Linked DNA regions of Verrucomicrobium spinosum DSM 4136 = JCM 18804. The protein of the gene in region 1 interacts with the protein of each later gene in a pairwise test. Links are inferred from orthologs where the notes say so. Each region holds a gene or a part of one and is shown on either strand. Other genes may lie near its edges. The genes, in order: VSP_RS02770 and priA.

Region 1 (3,163 bases):
AGACGATCCAGCCCTCATCACCGACCAGCTCAGCCGCCTCGGCGGTCAGAGTCTGTATGTGCAGATGGTGCCCGTACTCCGCCAGATGCTGGGGTAGGCCCTGCCCTTCCCCACCCATTGGTGCCCAATCATCAAGGCCGCAGTCTTCGGACTGCGGCCTTTTGTTTGCAGACTACCACAGGAACGCTCCCCCCCGGCGGGATTGATTCGACTGAATCAAGTCGCCTCCATGTCGAATGCTCTTGTCAAAGTGCATGCAAAATGCTCTCTGGGCGGAGAACATCGGTGCTAAACACACGGCAAAAATACCAGCCAAAGGCGCTCCGCACGGGCCACAAGAGCCACGAGCGCTCCACCCAGTTCCATGAAATTTCCGTTCGTCAAAGCCAAGACCGCCAGCTCCCTGCGTCAGAAACTCGACGACACACGCCAGAAGCTTGAAGCGGCGCAGAAGGAACTGGGCACTTTGAAAAAGGAGGTGCATGCTGCGCGGAAACGCCTGGGCAAGAACAAGGGCGTCGGGCCCATGATCGATGAAGGACGCGCCTTCATGAGCATCCGTTTCCTGCGGGGGAAGGGATTGGAGATCGGTGCCCTGCATCGCCCCACCCCCACCGCCGATGGCGTGGTGACCAAGTACTACGACTACTTGAGCGCAGAAGACAACAAGGCCCGCTGCCCGGAACTGGCGGCCGAGGGCAACGAACTCGTGCATGTGGACTATGTGGGCGACGGCGAAAAGCTGGAACTGATCCCTGACGACAGCCTGGATCATCTCATAGCGAACCACATGCTGGAACATTGCCAGGATGTGATCGGCACGCTGCAGGTCTTCATGAGCAAGTTGAAGCTGGGTGGCCACCTCTTCATCACCCTCCCTGACAAACGCTACACATTCGACTTCAACCGGCCCATCACCCCCTACGAACACCTGGTGAAGGACCACCAGGAAGGCCCCGCGCAAAGCTTGTACGATCACTATCTGGATGTGCATCGTCACAACGCCATCAAAGGGGTGGGCTCCAACACGATGACCAAGGAACTCCTCACTCGCGAGGAAGTCCACGCCCTGCCCCACCTCGACATCCACTTCCACGTGTGGACCCAGTTCGACATGCTGGAAATGTTCATGAGACTGAAGGCGGACTTCGGGTTCCCCTGGGAGTTTGAGGGATTGCTGCGCAATGGCCACGAGGTCATCATGGTACTGAAGAAAGAGGAAGTGGAAGTCTGGGACCGGGCCGAGCCGGGCTCGAGGCCGGGACAGTAGGAACGGTCGGGCGGGCTCGGACTACCCCTTCAGCGAGGCCACAGGAGTCGTCCGACGGTCCCCATCGGCTCAGTTCGCCAAAGGGACGGAACAACCGCCTGCCAGCCAACACCCTGAGCATCCTGCCACCGCCATCCCTTTCGCCTCCGCCTTCGGCACACCCCGATCCCTAAAACAACAAAGGACCGGCCTAAGCCGGTCCTTCGTTGCTTGAAATCAATATCGCGAATCGCGAGAGCGCCGATCAAAACGGGATGTCATCGTCTTCCAGGCCGTCCGTGATCGGACCGTCGCCGAAGTCTTCGCTGTTTGCGGGAGCCGGACGATTGCCGCCCTGCGGCGGGCGGGCACCATAGCTGCCGCCACCACCACCGCCGCCGTAACCACCACCACCACCACCACGGGCTTGCTGCGGGGGACGCTGCTGGTAGCCACCGCCACCGCCGCCGCCGCTGGGACCGCTGCTGCTTGCGCCGCCACCCTGGCCGGCGTCATCCATGCCGCCTTCGCGCTTGCTGTCGAGGAACTGCATCACCTCGCCCACCACGCGCAGTCGGCTGCGCTTCTGGCCAGTCTGCTTGTCTTCCCACTGGTCCATCTGAAGACGGCCTTCAATGAAGACCGGACGGCCTTTGTGCAGGTACTGACCGGCCAACTCCGCCAATCGGGCCCACAGTACCACGTCCACGTAGGTCACTTCCTCACGCTTTTCGCCATTCTCGGCCGTGTACACACGGTTCACCGCGATCGCCAAATCAGCCACAGCGCTGCCTTTGGGGGTGTACCGGACTTCGGGATCTCGCGTGAGATTCCCCATGAGCATCACTTTGTTGTACGAAGCCATAGCGCGGTGAAGTTAGCGGGCGCCGCCTAGTTTGGCGACAGGTTTTTGGAGTTTACGACCCGTGTCTCCAAGACACGACCAGCCCGGGCACAGCAGAAAACTGGCTGGAGGGCGGGGCGGATCATGAATCCGCCCGCTGGAGGAACTGCAAAACAGACAGCAGCGAGCACCTCACTTCCCGGCCCTGGATCCGAGGACCCACGGGGCGGAGGAGCACGCAGCCCAGATCACCGCAATTAGCGGCGCTGGAAGTACTGCTGATAGATGTTCTCGTTGAGCTTGAGCTTCGTCTGGAGGCCGTTGATGGCTTCAGGAGCGGCTTCAAAGTGGAAGTTGATGTAGTAGCCGGACTCCACGTGACGCGGGGCATAGGGGAACTTCTTCTTCCCGAGGTTGTCCACCTGCTCGAGCTTGGCACCGTTTTGTTCGAACTCGCGGCCCAGCTGGCTGACCAGGGTCTCGACGTTTTCCTCTTTGCCCTTCATGTCGAGGACAATCATCGCTTCGTATTTGCGGCTCATGGTTTTGGCGTAGTTTGGTTCGTGGTTGATTCTTTGCGGTTGTAGAGATTCATCGCGTTTTCCAGGCCGGTGTTGAGCGCGGAGCGCACGGCCTCCACGGCCCGGCTCACGGCGGTCTGCACCAGGGGCTGCTCAGCCTCGCTGAAGCGACCCAGCACATGGCCCACCATGCGGTCACCCGCGGGACGGCCCTGCTCCCCGGCAATCCCCACCTTCAACCGGGGAAACTCCTCCGTGCCGAGATGGGAAATCAGAGATCTGACACCGTTGTGACCGGCTGGTCGGCCGTTCATCCGGAAACGCATCGAGCCGAGGGACAGATCCACGTCGTCATAGACGGCGAGCACCTCCTCCGGCTGAATCTTGTAAAAGCGGCAGACGGATGACACCGCCTCGCCGCTGGCATTCATATAAGTGAATGGCTTGAGCAGCCACCCACCCGAAAACTTGGCGAGGGCACAATCCCAGCGCTTCTCGTGCCCCCAAGAGGCGGAGAATTGACCGGCGAGCGCGTCCACGACCATGAAT
Region 2 (3,294 bases), 5.6 Mb from region 1 along the record:
GGGTCAGACCGCGAAGCGGTCGCCACCCCGGGTAGCAGGAGGTAGTGATGGAACTCCAAAGGAGTTCTACAAACCGTCCAGATCACCTGCAGACGACCGATCTGCATACGACGGACAACTCAGGGACTCGGCCACGGTTTGTAGAACTCACTTCGGAGTTCCAGTTCATCCGCCCATGTACCCAGGGTGGCGGCTCGTTCCTCACCTGACCCTGGGCTTCTATTTTGTATGACTCCCTTGGCGTCAGGGTGCTCGCGCTTGAAAACAATGAGCCTCTCAACCTGGCCCATACGCGTATGACCAGGGCGCAGCCCCTCTCAACCAGCGCATCGTCTCAACCAGCGCATCGTCTCAACCAGCGCAGCGTCTCAACGTGCCGCTTGCGGCCCACTCCCAACAGGGCATGATGCCCCCTCCCCGCATGAACGAATCTGCCAGCTCTCCACGCAACGAACAACCTCAGTTGTTCGCAGAGCTTGCAGGGTCGGGACCGGAGAAGGTGGCCCAGACTTCTCGCGGCGTTGCGCGGGTGTTGCTCGAAGAGACCGCCCTCGAGCTCGATTATCTGATCCCCGAGCAACTCGCCCACCGCGTCAGCCTTGGTTCGCGGGTTCACGTCCCTCTTCAGGGGCGCAAGGCGGTGGCAGTGGTCGTTCAGTTGCTCGATTCCTCCCCATTTGGCGGCAAGCTGCGCCCAATCTCGGACACGATCACCTCCCGGCCCATGTTCACCGGGCCTCTTCTCAAGATGGCCAACTGGATGGCCACTTATTACCTCTGCCCGGTGCGGCAGATCCTGCGCACCATGCTTCCGGAGGCCGTTCGGAGCAAACCAGAGAGCTTCCTCTCAGACAGCCACATCACCCTGGTGGGGAAACTCTCCGCGGAAGAAATGGCCAAGCTACACAAGGCAGCCCCCGTCCAGGCCCGCATCCTGGATCTGCTCCAGGCCAACAGCAACGAATCGACGCTGAGCTACCTGCGCAAGCAACTGCCCCGGGCAACACAGGTGATCCACGTACTGGTCAACAAAGGTCTCGTCACTCGCAGTGAGGTTCGCGTGGAGCGTGATCCGTTTCAAGAGGAGGAGTTCCTCCCCTCCGCCCCGCTCACGCTCACAGAAGAGCAGGCAGTCGTGTTTGCCGGAGTGCTGAAAGCACTGGAACAGCCCTCAGAAGCGCGCCCCATTCTGCTGCACGGGGTCACGGGCAGCGGCAAGACAGAGGTCTATCTCCAGGCCATCGGAAGGGTGCTGGAGAAGAACAAAACCGCGCTGGTTTTGGTTCCCGAGATCAGCCTGACCCCGCAGACAATCGAGCGCTTCAAGTGCCGGTTCGCGGAGCGAAAGCAGCGCATCGCCGTGCTTCATAGCCACCTCTCGGATGGCGAGCGGCACGACGAATGGTTCAAAATCCACGAAGGACGCGCCGACATCGTCATTGGTGCCCGCAGTGCGATCTTCGCCCCGCTGGAGAACTTGGGCATCATCATCGTGGATGAGGAGCATGAGCCCAGCTACAAGCAGGAGGAGGCCCCTCGCTACAACGCGCGGGACCTTGCCGTGGTTCGCGGAAAGATGGAAGGTTGCGTCGTCCTGCTCGGCAGCGCCACTCCCTGCCTTGAGACCTTTGAGAATGCCCGGAACGGCAAGTATGACCTGCTGGGCATGACTCGCCGGACTGATGGCAAGGAGTTGCCCCTCATCCGCATCGTGGATATGCGCCTGGAAAAGCGGAAGACCAAAGACGGCTTCAGCATCCTGAGTGAAAAGCTCCGCCTCGCCATTCAGGGCCGTCTGGACAAGGGGGAGCAGACCATTCTATTCCTGAACCGCCGGGGCTTTCACACCGCCCTCTCCTGCATGGAGTGCGGTGTGGTCTGCCAGTGTGAAGACTGCGCAGTACCCTTCACTTTCCACAAAAAGGAAGGTCGGCTGGTCTGCCACATCTGCGGCATGCGGCGGCTCGCCCCTCGCAAATGTGAAGCCTGTGGTGAACCCAAGCTCAGCTACACCGGCTATGGCACGGAACGCGCCGAGGAAACCATCCGCACGGTGTTTCCTCAAGCCCGGCTTGCCCGCGTGGACACGGACACCATGCAGCGCAAGAACCAGCTCCGCGACACGCTACGGGCTTTTCGCAGCCAGAAGCTGGACATCCTCATCGGCACCCAGATGATCGCCAAGGGTCTCGACTTCCCCAATGTGACCCTCGTGGGCGTGCTCAATGCCGACCTCGCCCTGAGTATGCCGGACTTTCGTGCGGCAGAGCGCACCTTCCAATTGCTCACCCAGGTGGCGGGCCGCGCCGGCCGCGGCGAGCGCAAGGGGGAAGTGTTCATCCAGACCAGCACCCCGCACAGTCCGGCAGTGCAGTTCGCCCGTCACGGGGACTATGTTGGATTCACGGAGCAAGAACTGGAGCAACGCCAGCAGTGGCACTACCCACCGTACACCCATGTGGTCTTGATCGGATCCCGCGGCAAGCAGGCCAACCTCGCGGAATTCGCCCTCCAGACTCTCGCTGGACGACTCAAGCAAAACCTGCCTTCGGAAACCCGCATGGGTGAACCCTGCCCCAGCCCCCTTGAGAAAGCCCACGGACAGTACCGGTTCCAACTCATGCTCCGGACAGAAAAGATCCGGCCTCTTGTCGCCCATCTCCAGCGTACCCTTTCCGAGCTTACCTTTCCCGAGGAAGTCATTGTCACTTGGGATGTGGACGCCATGTCCCTACTGTAATGCTCTCACTCTCGCATGCCCCTCAGGCTCAAGCTTCCCGCTTGCCATGCCTCCCACGATTTGCTAATTCTTGACTATGCAGACCGCAAAAACCGACCTGCGCCATTTGCTCAAGCTGCTGGATGACGACACCCCTGTCGTCCGGGAGGCGGTGCGCACCCGACTGGCCTCGCTTCGGCGGGAGCTGCCTGAACAGCTCCTTGCTTTGGGCGAGCCGCTGGATGAAGAGCAGGAGCGGTTGCTGAGTGAAATTTTCGCACCGGTCTGCCGGGAAGAGCTGGAGGACACTTGGTTGTCCTGGCGCTGGCTTTCCACGCCGCAGGCTCGTCTTGAAGAGGCCCTGGCGCACCTCTCAGCCTTCTTGAGCGGCTGGCAAGCACGCGCCGATGAACTGGGCCGCAAGCTGGATTCCCTGGCCGAACAAGCGGTAAAAAAGGGCAATGCCTACGATGCCCGCAAGCTGGCCGAGTACCTGTTTGGCGGTCGCGGCCAGGAAGCCTGCCTCCGCGGCAACAGCAAGGATTACTACGCCGCGAACAACAGCAATCTGCTGT

Evidence for each region.
Region 2: the proteins of VSP_RS02770 (region 1) and priA interact in binary tests that used the Escherichia coli proteins (3 or more experiments, as listed by UniProt). The link is inferred for Verrucomicrobium spinosum DSM 4136 = JCM 18804 from one-to-one orthologs.

What each region holds. Positions count from the first base shown.
Region 1 is NZ_ABIZ01000001.1:723,600-726,762, reverse strand. Bases 315-3,163 are described here. They hold VSP_RS02770 (single-stranded DNA-binding protein), read right to left. Parts: upstream 2,115-3,163; coding sequence 1,515-2,114; downstream 315-1,514. Other genes in these bases: pth (aminoacyl-tRNA hydrolase), read right to left, coding at 2,632-3,163; rpsF (30S ribosomal protein S6), read right to left, coding at 2,351-2,635; VSP_RS33570 (methyltransferase domain-containing protein), read left to right, coding at 365-1,270. Also shown: VSP_RS02780 (glucose-6-phosphate dehydrogenase assembly protein OpcA), read left to right, coding at 1-97. UniProt on the Escherichia coli protein: Plays an important role in DNA replication, recombination and repair. Binds to ssDNA and to an array of partner proteins to recruit them to their sites of action during DNA metabolism. Acts as a sliding platform that migrates on DNA via reptation.
Region 2 is NZ_ABIZ01000001.1:6,356,509-6,359,802, forward strand. Bases 101-3,080 are described here. They hold priA (replication restart helicase PriA), read left to right. Parts: upstream 101-421; coding sequence 422-2,740; downstream 2,741-3,080. Other genes in these bases: VSP_RS25965 (transglutaminase-like domain-containing protein), read left to right, coding at 2,817-3,080. In the rest of the region: more of VSP_RS25965, read left to right, coding at 3,081-3,294.